DNA from 2 places in the Arthrobacter sp. TJ-178 genome. Region 2 is predicted to be linked to the other one. Evidence: riboswitches for the same ligand, from Rfam matches in the RefSeq annotation. Region 2 holds a riboswitch; the other holds the start of a gene.
What was found. Region 2 has a riboswitch for thiamine pyrophosphate ahead of thiM (hydroxyethylthiazole kinase). Riboswitches for the same ligand answer to the same signal wherever they lie in the genome.

Region 1: another riboswitch for thiamine pyrophosphate. It lies ahead of AC4D2Q_RS03550 (ECF transporter S component); the one in region 2 lies ahead of thiM (hydroxyethylthiazole kinase).

Annotation. Positions count from the first base shown of each region.
Region 1 is NZ_JBZCNK010000001.1:754,514-760,861, forward strand. Features, by position in the region: gene AC4D2Q_RS03535 (aminodeoxychorismate lyase) at 1-866, shown strand, start outside; gene AC4D2Q_RS03540 (energy-coupling factor transporter transmembrane component T family protein) at 884-1,738, opposite strand; gene AC4D2Q_RS03545 (ABC transporter ATP-binding protein) at 1,735-3,294, opposite strand; gene AC4D2Q_RS03550 (ECF transporter S component) at 3,281-3,922, opposite strand; TPP riboswitch at 3,981-4,120, opposite strand; gene AC4D2Q_RS03555 (DUF4235 domain-containing protein) at 4,211-4,474, shown strand; gene mnhG (monovalent cation/H(+) antiporter subunit G) at 4,502-5,068, opposite strand; gene AC4D2Q_RS03565 (MrpF/PhaF family protein) at 5,072-5,332, opposite strand; gene AC4D2Q_RS03570 (Na+/H+ antiporter subunit E) at 5,329-5,955, opposite strand; gene AC4D2Q_RS03575 (Na+/H+ antiporter subunit D) at 5,952-6,348, opposite strand, start outside.
Region 2 is NZ_JBZCNK010000001.1:1,150,121-1,156,468, reverse strand. Features, by position in the region: gene AC4D2Q_RS05525 (PLD nuclease N-terminal domain-containing protein) at 1-104, opposite strand, end outside; gene AC4D2Q_RS05520 (bifunctional hydroxymethylpyrimidine kinase/phosphomethylpyrimidine kinase) at 208-1,794, opposite strand; gene thiE (thiamine phosphate synthase) at 1,791-2,486, opposite strand; gene thiM (hydroxyethylthiazole kinase) at 2,483-3,301, opposite strand; TPP riboswitch at 3,284-3,373, opposite strand; gene AC4D2Q_RS05505 (M20/M25/M40 family metallo-hydrolase) at 3,460-4,773, opposite strand; gene AC4D2Q_RS05500 (ABC transporter substrate-binding protein) at 5,018-6,348, shown strand, end outside.

The DNA.
Region 1 (6,348 bases), 400 kb from region 2:
TGGTATTCCTGGACCCAGAATTCCCCGAAGGCCGGCTGGCGGAGGCAGATGTTCCGCAGCTCAGGGCCACTGACCTCGGCGCCACGCGCGGCGACGGCATCTTTGAATCGATGCTCGCAGTGGACGGAGCCGCCCGCAAAATGGACGCGCATCTGGACCGGATGGCGTCTTCGGCGCAGGCGCTGGACCTTGTTGTGCCGGAGCGGGAAACCTGGGAACGAGCCGTTGCCACTGCCCTGACGGAGCTGACAATCCGGGAGGGAAACGGCGAGGCAGTGGTGAAACTGCTGCTGACGCGCGGCGTGGAAGGAGCGGATTCCCCCACTGCCTGGGTGGCGGCCACCCCCGTTCCGGCCGGAGCCCGGGAGCGCACGGCCGACGGATTGGCGGTCCTGCTGCTGGACCGCGGCTATGACAGCACCCTTGCCGACCGGGCGCCGTGGCTGCTGCTGGGCGCCAAGACCCTGTCCTACGCCGTCAACATGGCTGCCCTGCGGTATGCGAAAGCCAACGGCGCTGACGACGTCATCTTCACCTCCTCGGACGGCAAGGTCCTGGAGGGGCCCACTTCCAGTGTGATCCTGGCGGTGGAAGAAGACGGGCAGAAAATGCTGCTGACGCCCGAGCTGGAGAGCGGGATCCTTCCCGGCACCACGCAGCGCGCGCTCTTTGATGCGGCCGAGGCGGCGGGCTGGGCCCGGGGCTACGGCCCGCTGGAGCCGGTCCACCTGATGGAGGCCGACGCCGTGTGGCTGGTTTCCAGCATCCGGCTGCTGGCCCCGGTTACCTCCATTGACGGCACCCCGATCAGTTCCTCCCCTGCCCTGACGGAAGAGCTGACGGCGCTGCTGCGCGGCGCCCTGTAACCGGGCACGGCTGGGGCCTAGCTGAGGATGAAGTTGAAGCTCCCGGCCGCAACCGCCGCCGTCAGCGCTCCGGCTGCCAGCACCACTCCGTAAAGCGTGACCCAGGCGTCCAAACCGGTAAACACCGAGGTCCGGGCCCAGGTCCTGCCGCCGCTGCCAAAGCCGCGGGCTTCCATGGCCGAAGCCAGGCGGGTGGCGCGGCGCACGGCCTGGACCAGCAGGGCAACCGCCTGGCCGAAGAAGGACCGGATGCGTGTCAGGAGGCCGGAATCGGCGCCCACTCCGCGTGCATGCCGGGCCATGCCCAGGGACTGCCATTCCGAGACCAGCAGCCCCACCAGCCTCATGCCGGCCAGTGCCCCAAGCACAAACCGGTGGGGCAGATGCAGTTTTTGCGCCAGGGCGTCGGCCAGATCGGTGGGGTCGGTGGAAGCGAGCAGATAGATCCCGGGCAGCGCGATTGCCAGGCCCCGCAGCCCGATCGCGATGCCGGCGGCCACCGAATCGGAGGTGAAGAGGACGGGGCCGGCATCCAGCAGCACGGTGCCGATCTTTTCCGCCAGCAGGGCCGTGCCCCAGGCGCCCACCAGCGCGCCGATGAGCAGCGGCCAGATGCGTTTGAGCAGGGTGAGCGGCGCAATCCGCAGCAGCGGAAGCAGGAGAAGTTCCCCGGCCAGGATGATGGTTGAACTGACCCAGTCAACGCTGACCAGCACGGCGAGCGTCACCGCCAGGGCGGCAGCCAGCTTGGAAAGCGGGTTGGCTCGTTCCAGCAGCGTTCCGGCGGGACGGCGGGAGGGATTGCGCAGATCCGCATGTGCCTCGACGGAATTGATGCCTGTTTCCGGCGCACCTGTGTCCGAAGCCCTCATGGACGCATCCCCCTTCCTGCGCGGCTCTTTCCTGCCCGGCTTTGTTCCGCGGGTGCTGCGGTGCCGTCCTGTACGTGCAGCACGTCTCCGCCCAGGGCGGCCAGGAAATCCGCGTCATGCGTTACCGAAACCACCGAGCGGCCCTCAGCCAGCAGAGCGCGGAGCAGATTCACGAGTTCAGCCCAGGTATTGGCGTCCTGTCCGAAGGTGGGCTCATCAAGGAGCAGGATGTCCGGTTCGGTGGCGATCATGGTGGCCACCGAAAGACGGCGCTTTTCCCCGCCCGAGAGCGTGAACGGGTTGGCGTCCAGCAGGGCGGTAAGACGCAGCCGGCCGGCCAGGGTTTCCACGAGTTCCTCAATCGTGGCTTCCGGCATTCCGGCGCGGCGGGGTCCGAATGCCAGTTCACCGCGGACGGTGCCGGTCAGGAACTGATGCTCGGGTTCCTGGAAAACAGTGCCGATCCGGGTTACCAGCTCAGTGGATTTCCAACGGCCCGGGTCCGCTCCGGCGGAACCGGACAACAAAGGTGCCGCCTGCAGGGTGCCGGACACGGGTTTCAGCAGCCCGCCCAGCGTGAGGGCCAGCGTTGACTTGCCCGCCCCGTTGGGGCCGGTGATTCCCAGCGACGTCCCGGCACGCAGCAGCAAATCCACGCCCGCCACAACGGCAGGGGTGCGTTTGCTGCGCCCGGCACCGAGCCCGCTGGCTTCCAGCAGTGCTGCCCCCGGCTCCTGCGGAAGCGGAGCGCTCACGGCAGGCGCGGATCCCGGAAGCCAGACCCCGGCAGCCGTCAGCCGGGTCCGGTGGCCGGGATCGGCCAGCACCTGTGACGGCGGACCGTCGGCGAGTATTCCGCCGTCGGCCGCCAAAACCACCACCCGGTCCACAATGTCCGCCCACACCGCAACCCGGTGTTCCACCACAATCAGCGTTGCGCCGGTGCGCGCCAGCACGCGTTCGACGGCGGCACGGACTTCCGTCACCCCGTCCGGATCAAGGTTGGCTGTGGGCTCGTCGAGCAGCAGCAGGCCCGGCTGCATGGCCAGCACTCCGGCCAGGGCCAGGCGCTGCTTCTGTCCGCCGGAGAGTGCGGCCGTGGAATGGTGCAGCGGCACCCGCAATCCGACGTCGTCCAGGCTTGTCCGCACCCGCTGCCAAATCTCCTGCGGCGGCACCCGGAGGTTTTCCGCGCCGAAGGCAACCTCGTCCCCCACCCGGGAGAGCACCAGCTGGGACTCGGGATCCTGCAGGACCAGGCCGGCCCGGCCGCGGGCCTGCAGCGGAGCAACCCCGTCCAGGGTGAGGCTGCCGTGTTCTTCTCCCGCCGCGTCCGGTCCGGAGCCCTCGCCGAGCACACCGGCCAGGGCATGCAGCAGCGTGGACTTCCCCGCGCCGGAGGCGCCGAGCAGGAGCACCTTTTCGCCCGGTTCAATGTCCAGGGTCAATCCCGAGATCGCGGGGGTGCTGCGTCCGGCATGCCGCCAGCCGTAGTCCCGTGCCCGTACGGTCACGGGGGAAGACACAGGGGACGAAGATGGATTACGAACGGGCATTGGATCCCGCGTCAGCTGCCCGTCCCGAGGCGAACGGAGCCAGGACGCCGGTCCGCGCCAGCGCCCGGGCGGCAAGCCAGGACAACACCCCGGCCAGGACGGCGCCGGAGACAGCGGCGAAGAGCGTGTAAAGCGCCTGCCACTGCAGCGCCCATTCAGGGCGGTAAAGGATGTTCTCGCTGACCCCCAGGAACACTCCGGAGACCAAGCCGGCCAGCATGGCCACGGACAGGGTGTACCGGACATAGAGGAAGGCGAGGAACACCAGCTCCGCGCCCAGCCCCTGGATGAATCCGGACAACAGCACCGAGAGGCCAAACTGGGTTCCGAGCACGCCGGACACCGCAGAGGCGAGAACCTCGCAGTAGATGGCGGCTCCGGGTTTGCGGATGATCAGCGCACCCAGGACTCCGGCTATCAGCCAGCCGCCGGCGTACAGGCCACCGAGCGGGGGAAAGGCCAGGAACACAACTTCCACCCCGTTGTAGGCCAGGGACCAGGCCCAAAAAATGACGCCGACGGCCACTGCGAGCACGGAGGCCACCACAATGTCGACCACGCGCCACGGACGCCGCCACGGTGAGTTCTGCCGGCGGGAAGGTTGTGCCGGGGACATGTTCTGCTGCATGAAAAAACCTCCTGAGGAACAGGAGGGGAGGGATGGCTCACGACGGATTGCCGTGAGATCCCGTGAGATCTCGACTCCCTAGCGCCGGTACTAACCGGATCAGGTTCGAGGGTCTGCGGTTGTCCGCACTCTCAGCGCCTTGGTCCTCCCGCATCGTGCCGAAGCACGGGCGGGGAGGGCGCTCCCCTGTCGTATGTTTTGCGCTTCCCACTCTACACACGGGCAAACCACTTTGGGCGGCCCGGCGGGTAGGGTTAGGGAAACGGCCCCCACAAACTAGGAGCATCCATGAACCTGATCCTGAAACTGCTTGGTACCGGCGCAAGCGTTGGCGCGGGCATTCTGTCCGCCAAAATCCTGGACTTCATCTGGACCAGGGTGACGGGCAACGAACCGCCCCGGGACAAGGACGGAGTGCTGGACGTCAACCTCCGCACCGCGGTGATCTTCGCCGTCGTCTCCGGCGCCGTCAGCCAGGCCATCCGTGTCCTGACCAACCGCGGCACGCAGCGCGCCATCCAGCGTTACCAGAAGACGCCGGACGTCGTCTAAGCAGCAGCACCCTCCACCACAGGGCGCTCAGCCCTCGGGATTTCCTCCCGGGCGGCGGGCGCCCTGTGCTGTGTCCGGCCTCGATCCGGGAAACACTCCGTGATGTGCTTCGGTGGATCCCGTCCGCGGCAGGACGTCATCATCCAGCGAACTTTCCTGGTCCGGGGCCCCGGGATTGTCATCCACCAGCGGGTCTTCCCCTTCTCCGTCATCCCCGGGGCTGTCCGTCCTGGCCTGGATCAGGAGTTCCTGCGCCCGTCCCACAACGTCATCCAGCTCGTCGATGCTGAGCAGCTCCGGGCGCAGGTGCTTTGTCCGGTAACCGGCGCGGCCCACCATGTGGGCGGACACCGGGGCGGTGAGGATCATGAACAGCCAGCACACTCCCAGCACGGGCAGCAGCACCCAGCTTTCAAAGCGGACCGCCATTGCCAGCAGGAACAGCAGCAGTCCCAGCACCTGCGGCTTGGAGGCCGCATGCATGCGGCTCATCAGGTCCGGAAACCGCGTCAGACCGATGGCGGCAGCAAGGGACATCAGTGCCCCGCCCGTCATCAGGATTCCCACGATCAAATCATTCAGTTCCTGGCTCACGGGCTACCTCCGGTCCGTAACAAAGCGGGCAACGGTGACGGAGCCGATGAAGCCAATCAAGGAGATCGAGACCAGCAGCGCCAGATAATCCAGGTTGCGCTCGATGATCATCTCCGTGGCCAGCGCCGCTCCCACAATCGTCAGCAGCACGTCCGCCGCCAGTACCCGGTCCAGGATGGAAGGGCCCCGGGCAATCCGGAAAATGGCGCCGGCAGCCGCGAGGGACAGCATGACGGCCACGAGGACCAGAAAAACGCTCATCATGAGTTTGCTCCCTTTGACGACTCGGCCTGTCCGGTGCGGAGGGCACTGCCCCGGCGGGCCAGCGCCTTTTCCGCTTTCAGCACCTCAAGATCCTCACGGGTTCCGATGGAACGGATCAGCCACGATTCGGTGTCCCGCACATCTTTGCGCACCTTGTCCGCCTGCTCGGGAGTGGAAACATTCAGGCAGTGCAGGTACAGGGTGGAGGTGGACCGGTCCACCTCCACCACCAGCGATCCGGGGATCAGGGAGAGCGCGTGTCCGGTGGCAGTGACCAGCAGGTCCGAGTGGCTGCGCAGCTTCACGCCGACCACGGCATTCTTGATCTTCGGGCCCTTGGCAATGGCCAGCCACAGCACCTCGAAACTGGCGTGAACCAGCTTGTAGAAGAACCGGACGGCGAAGCCCAGGGCGTAGAGCGGGTTGAAGCGTCCGCTCAGATCCACCGGGGGAAGATAGAAGATATTCGCCACCACAAAGGCGATGACAGCGCCGAAGATCAGGTTGCCGGCACTGAAGTCCTGCCAGAGGGCTCCCCACAGGAAGACCAGCCAGACCAGCAGCGGGATTTCTTTGAGCAGCGGTACGCGCGGACGGTTGCGCATCTGGGCTCTGCGGGTCATTGTCCGGCCCCCTCTCCCAGCACGGCTTCAATGTAGGGCGTTCGGTCCAGCAGATCCTGAGCGGCGTTGTCGCTCAGCGAGAACAGCGGCCCGGCCAGGACGGTCAGTGCGACGCCGAGGGCCACCAGTCCCACGGTGGGATAAACCATGGTGCGCGGCAGCAGGTCCACTGCTTCGCGGCCGGAGAATTTTCCGGTGGACTTCTCGTTCACCTCGCCGGAGTGCCGCAGCGATGACCCGTCCGCGCCGGTGGCCAGCAGGATCGGGTCCGGATGGACGGCGTCCTCCGGTGTGCGCCAGAAGGCACGGTTCCAGACCCGTGCCATCACCAGCAGCGTCAGGAGGCTGGTCACCACGCTGGCCGCCATCAGGACGTAGGCCAGCGGAGTTCCC
Region 2 (6,348 bases):
CAGATATCGGCCAGGGCCAGGCCGGCGAGTGCAAACTGCACGGTCGCGGAAACACCCACCATCTTCTTCTGCTGCGCGGTGAGGTCAGTGATTTTCTTCGCCATGGTGCTCTCGTTTCTGTTGTGGTGCCGCTTTGGGGTGCCGGGCTAACGGTTTTTTGCGGGTACCCGGCGGAGACGTCCGCCTTCACCCGCTCCGATGCCGTGGTTACGATTCTGCCGTGCCGGCGGCGAAAAACTCATACTCCCGGCGGGTTGATTCCCTGAACGCCTCGCAGATGACCGTCCGGGCGTCGGCCGCGCTGCGTTCAAGCAGGGTTTCCAGGATCCGCACGGCGGAAACCGTGGACTCCCTAAAGGCTTGGGCGCTGTAGGCGGCCAGCCACCGGGCGTACGGGTGGCCGGAATGACCGGCGTACGGGTGGCCGGAATGACCGGCCTCCGCAAGCCGGGTGCCCACGTCCGCATAGATCCAAAAACACGGGAGGACGGCGCCGACCAGCCGTTCGTATTCAAGGTTCCCGCGGCTGCTGTCCGGACCGGCACCGCTCAGGCGCCCGAGCAGGTGCTCCACATATCCGCTCGTCACGGGACCCGGCGGGATGACCTGCCCCGCCGTTCCCGTTTCGGGAAGCCACCAGGTGTGCAGGTCCATTTCCGCTGCCAGCGCATCGTGGGCCGCCTTGGCCCAGAAAATCTGTTCCGCGAGGTTGGGGGCCAGTTCACTGGCCCGCGCGAGCGCCCGGGCGTAGCCGCGGAGGTACAGCGCGTCTTGGGTGAGGTAGGAATCGAAAAGACTGCGGTCCAGATCCCCGCTTCCCAGGTCCCGCACGAAATCCAGCCCGTCGATTTCCGCCCGTGCGGCAGCGGTCTGCTCCCACAGCGCGGCCGTGTGCGGCCCGGCCGGTTCCACCCCCGGCACCGGTGCCTGCACCGGTTCCTGTACGGATTCCTGCGGCCCGGCGGGCTCCAGTCCCCGCGCCCACATCCCGTGGAAGTGGTGCACCGGGCCGTGGCCGGCGCCGACGTCGAGCTCATCCGCATACGCCAGGGCTTCCTGCAGCCAGTCCTTGGTCGCCGTCAACGCCAGGTCCCACCGGCCCGTCCGGGCGTAATACGTGGCCATGGCCGCCGACATCGAACAGCCGGTGCCGTGCGTGTTGACTGTGTCCACCCGGGGTGCCCGCACCTCCAGCACCAGGGGATGTGCCGCCGCGGCATCCACCAGGGCATCGGGACAGTTGTCCCCCGCCAGGTGACCGCCCTTAACCAGGACTTTGACTGCGTAGGCGGCGGAAAGCTGCTCTCCCTGTGCCAGTGCCCGCTCCCATGACTCAGCAACGGGCTCCTGCACGAGCACCGCCAGTTCGGGAAGGTTCGGCGTCACCAGGTCCACCCGGTGCAACAGCTGCCGCAGTGCGGCCTCGGCTCCGGGATCCAGCAGCCGGTCACCGCTGGTGGCAATCATGACCGGATCCAGCACCACCGCAGGAACCTCCAGTGCTGCCAGCCAATCGTCCACCGTCTGAATCACGTCCGCGCTGCCGAGCATGCCGATCTTTACGGCGTCGATGCCGACGTCGTCGCTCACGGCCTCCAGCTGTTCGCGCAGGAAGGCAGCGGGCGGGGTGTGCACGGACCGCACGCCCCGGGTGTTCTGGGCAACCAGGGCGGTCACTGCCGCCATGCCGTATCCACCGGTGGCCGCAATGGATTTCAGATCCGCCTGGATACCTGCGCCGCCGGTGGGATCTGTTCCGGCGATGCTCAGGATCCGCGGAATCCGGGCCCTCATGCCGGGGCCCCCGCACGCCAGGCACGGACGAGTTCCGCTGCCGCCTGCCGCGGATCGGCTGCCCCGCAGATCGCCGAAACCACTGCTGCGCCCGTGGCACCGGCGGCCCGCAGCGGGCCGAGGTCTTCGCGGACGATCCCGCCGATGGCCACGACCGGCAGCGGGGTCCGGGCGGCAAAGTCGGCAAATCCGGCAACCCCCAGCGGCTCGGGGTGGTCCGGTTTGGTGCGGGTGGGGCGGATGACGCCGGCCCCAAGGTAGTCCACGGTTCCCGGCGGCAGCGCCCGGAGGGCGTCCAGATGGCCGGGAGTGTTGGCGGTCAGCCCGACGACGGCGTCCGGGCCCACGAGCGTGCGCACCACCTCGGCGGGGAGGTCCGTTTGGCCCACGTGGACTCCGTGCACGCGTGCGCCGGCGGCCCGGGCCGCCAGGTAGATGTCCACCCGGTCATCCACCAGCACGGTGGCGCGGTCTCCTGCGGCTTCGGCGACGGCGAGGACCAAAGCGTAGAAGTCCGCGGCCGGGGCGTCCTTTTCCCGTACCTGGACCGTCTCCACCCCGCCGGCCACCGCGGCCCGGACGGTGTCGATGACGCCGCGCGGCCCGCACAGGGCGGTGTCCGTCACCAGGTAAATGCCGCTGGTGCGGATGCGCTCCCGGGACCGGGACATGTCAGCCGCGCCGGCGTTCATGCGCTAACCAGCCGCTGCATCAGGTCCTGCTCGTTAAGGGCGGCCAGGGCATCAAGGAATCCGACGGCGAAGCTTCCGGGTCCGGCCGAGGCCTCGGCTGCGGGTTCCGCAGCCACTGTGTATGCGGCGGTGGCGGCGGCAACCGCCGCCAGCGCTCCGCCGTCGTCAGCCACGGCGAGGAAGGCGGCCGTGACCGCCCCCAGCGCGCAGCCTCCGCCGGTCACCCGGGTCAGCAGGGCATCTCCGTTGCTGATCCGCAGCGTGCCGGTGCCGTCCGTGACCAGGTCCGTGGGCCCCGATACGGCGACCACGGAACCGTGTTTTTCCGCCAGGAGAACGGCTGCGGGCAGGGCGCTCTCGGGATCGTCGGTGGCGTCGACGCCGCGGCCGCCGGAGCCCAGTCCCGCCAGCGCAATGATCTCGGAGGCGTTGCCGCGGATAGCCGTTGGCCGCAGGGCCAGCAGTTCCGCCGCCAAAGCGGTGCGCACCGGAAGGCTGCCCACCGCCACCGGGTCCAGCACCCAAGGCGTGCCGGCGTCATTCGCCGCCGCGGCGGCTTCCAGCATCGCCCGGCGCTGTTCCTCGTGCGGAGTGCCCAGGTTGATCAGCACGCCGGAGGCCACCCGGGCGAACGGTCCGGCCTCTCCCGGAATGTCAGTCATGGCCGGCGCGGCGCCCAGGGCCAGCAAAACGTTGGCGGTGAAGTTTGTTACCACGGCGTTGGTCAGGCACTGCACCAGCGGCGGTTCGGCGCGCAGGCGCGCCAGGAGCGTTGAAACGGTTAACGGTGTCAGGCGAATAGTCATCCGCGACATCCCTTCGCTAGTTCGAACTAGATCAGGTTCAACGGGTTTCATCTCAGCCTGTCGGCACCCCGTGTCACTGCAGAAGACTCTATGCCAGCCGGTCGGTGGAAGCACACCCCGCTGCGCTCCGCGTGCCGGAGGGCCGGCCGGGTCCGGCGTGCAGCGGCTCAGACGCCGGTCAGGAAGTCCTGAAGGATCTGCTGGCCTCCCTGCACGGCGGCAACCGGAACCCGTTCATCCACTCCGTGGACGCCCTGGATGCTGCGCCCTTCCGGATCCGTGGCCAGGGGCGCAAACCCGTAGCAGTCGATTCCCAGCGGAGCAAAGGCCTTGGCATCCGTTCCGCCGCCCATGCACATGGGCACCACAACGGCCTGCGGATCATGGCGGAGCAGTGCCCCGCGCATTGCCTCGAACCACGGGGAGTCGACCGGCGACTGCACCGGCGGCTGGTGCGAGAGGAAAGTGGTGGTAACTGCGTCCCCCAGCAGCTCCCGAACGGTGGCCAGGGTTTCCTCCTCGGTGCCGGGAAGGCAGCGGATGTCGACGTCGGCTTCCGCCACCCCGGGGATCACGTTCACCTTGTAGCCGGCCCGCAGCACCGTGGGGGTGGAGGAGCAGCGGACCGTCACGCCGGCCACCGTTCCGGCTTCGCCCATGGCGGCGATGGCAGCTTCCACGCCGGCATCCGAGCGCAGGTCGGCGGAGAATCCCAGTGCCGCCGTCGTCTCCTCGATGTACCGGCGGACCACCGGGGTGAGGACCAGCGGCCAGGAATAGCTGCCCACGCGGTGGAGGGCGTTGATGAGGTTCTGTACGGCGTTGACCGGAACGGGGCGGGATCCGTGGCCCGAAATGCCCTCCGCCCGGACCCTGATGTGGAGGGTACCCCGCTCGCCGGCGGCAATGGGATAGAGCCGGACCTCAGAACCGTCCGCTGCCTCCAGAAGGGTGGCATGGCCTCCGGATTCCCCGATTGCGGCTTCCACGCCCGCGAAGAGTTCCGGATGCTCCGCGGCCAGCCAGAGAGCGCCGTAGTCGCCCTTGTCTTCCTCATCCGCCACAAAAGCCACCACGATGTCCCGCCTCGGACGGACCCCCTCCTCTGCCCAGTTCAGCAGCGTGGCCAGGGTCATGGCCACCATGTCCTTCATGTCTGCGGCGCCTCGGCCGTATATGTAACCGTCCCGGATAGTGCCGGCAAAAGGGTCCATGCTCCACTGCTCGGGCTCGGCCGGCACCACGTCCAGATGAGCGTGGACCAGCAGCCCGGGGAGGGAAGAGTCCGTGCCCGGAACCCGCACCACCACCGAGCTGCGGTCCGGTTCTGGCCCCAGCAGCGCGGCGTCGTAACCCGCCGTGGTCAGCAGGTTCAGGACGTATTCCGCCGCGCCCCGCTCCCCGTTGCTCTTGCCCTCGCCGAAGTTTGAGGTGTCGAAACGAATCAGTTCTGCACAGAGCCGGGCGGGGTCAACGGGCACGGACGCTCCTTAAGTTTTGGAGAAACGATAACGGTGACGCAGCTCTTTCCGAAAGTGTTTTGCAACAGTTGGTATATCCCTGTTAGTTACTTACACTGTCCCCACAGGGTGCACCAATGTGGTGCTGCTCACAGGGCGCAGGCCGTTTCGTCCGCAGTTTTTGCCGCCGGATCCCGCTATCGGTACAGGGCAGCGGGAAGCGCTTTGGGTACCTGTCACTCCACAGCTGGATGAAGGGGACGCTATGCAGTTCAGACAGAAAAACCCTGCCGCCGGGGGGCGCCCCCGGGGATCCGGCCCTCTGCTGCGCCGCGCGGCAGCTGCCGGAATCCTCTGCGCCGCCGTGACCGGTTCATTTGCCCTCACCACGGGTCCGGCCGCCGCGCCGGCAGCCTATGCGGCGGATGAATCCAGCGGCTCCACGCTGAAACTGGCCCTGACCGGCGACATCGACACGCTCAACCCGTTCCTCGCCATCCTCGCGACCAGTTCCAACATCCTGGCCCTGCAGTACCAGAACCTGGTGGCTTACGGCCCGGACCAGAACGAAGAGATTCCGGGCATGGCCGAAAGCTGGGAGACCTCCGAAGACGGCACCGTCTGGACGTTCAAGATCCCCGCGGACCGCAAATGGTCCGACGGCGAACCCATCACCGCCAATGACGCCGCCTGGACCTTCAGCGCCATCCAGAACAACGATGAGCTCAAGCAGGCCAACGGCGCCCTCCTGACCAGCGTGTCCCAGGTGGTGGCCGAGGATGACGAAACCCTGGTCATCACCCTCAGCGCGCCGCAGGCCTCCAACCCCGGCACCCAGCTGCCGATCATGCCTGAGCACATCTGGTCCGAGGTGGGCGATCCGGCTGCCTTCGAGAATGACAAGGATGCCGTTGGCTCCGGCCCGTTCACAGTGGTCAGTTATGACAAAGCCGCAGGGGTCACCATGAAGGCCAACCCCAACTACTGGCAGGGCAAGGCCAAAGTGGACGGCATCACCTGGGTCCCTTACAAGAACAGCGACGCCGCCGTGCAGGCCCTGAAGACCGGGGAAATCGACGTTGTCAGCGGACTGACCCCGGTCCAGTACAAGGCGCTGGAGAACCAGCCGGGCATCACCACCAACGCCGGAACCGGCCGCCGCTACCAGGCCATCGCCATCAACCCCGGCACCACCACGGTGGACAACGAAGTGCTCGGGGACGGTAATCCGGCGCTGCAGGATCCGGAACTGCGCCGGGCCATTGCCATGGGCATTGACAGCAACACCCTGCTGGAAAAGGTCCTGCAGGGCCTGGGCCAGGAGGCCACGGGCGAGATTCCCATGACCTACCCGCTCTATCACTGGGACACGGACGAGCTGCCCCTGGCCTACAACCCCGAGGAAGCCAATAAGGTCCTGGACGAGGCCGGTTACGCCATGGGCCCCGACGGCATCCGCCTGGACAAGGAGGGCAAGCCCCTCAAGCTCCGCCTGATGGGGCGCAACTCTGATCCCACGCACCAGCAGATGGCTGATTACATCGGTCCGTGGATGAAGGCCATCGGCATTGAGATCAACACCGAAATGAAGGCTCC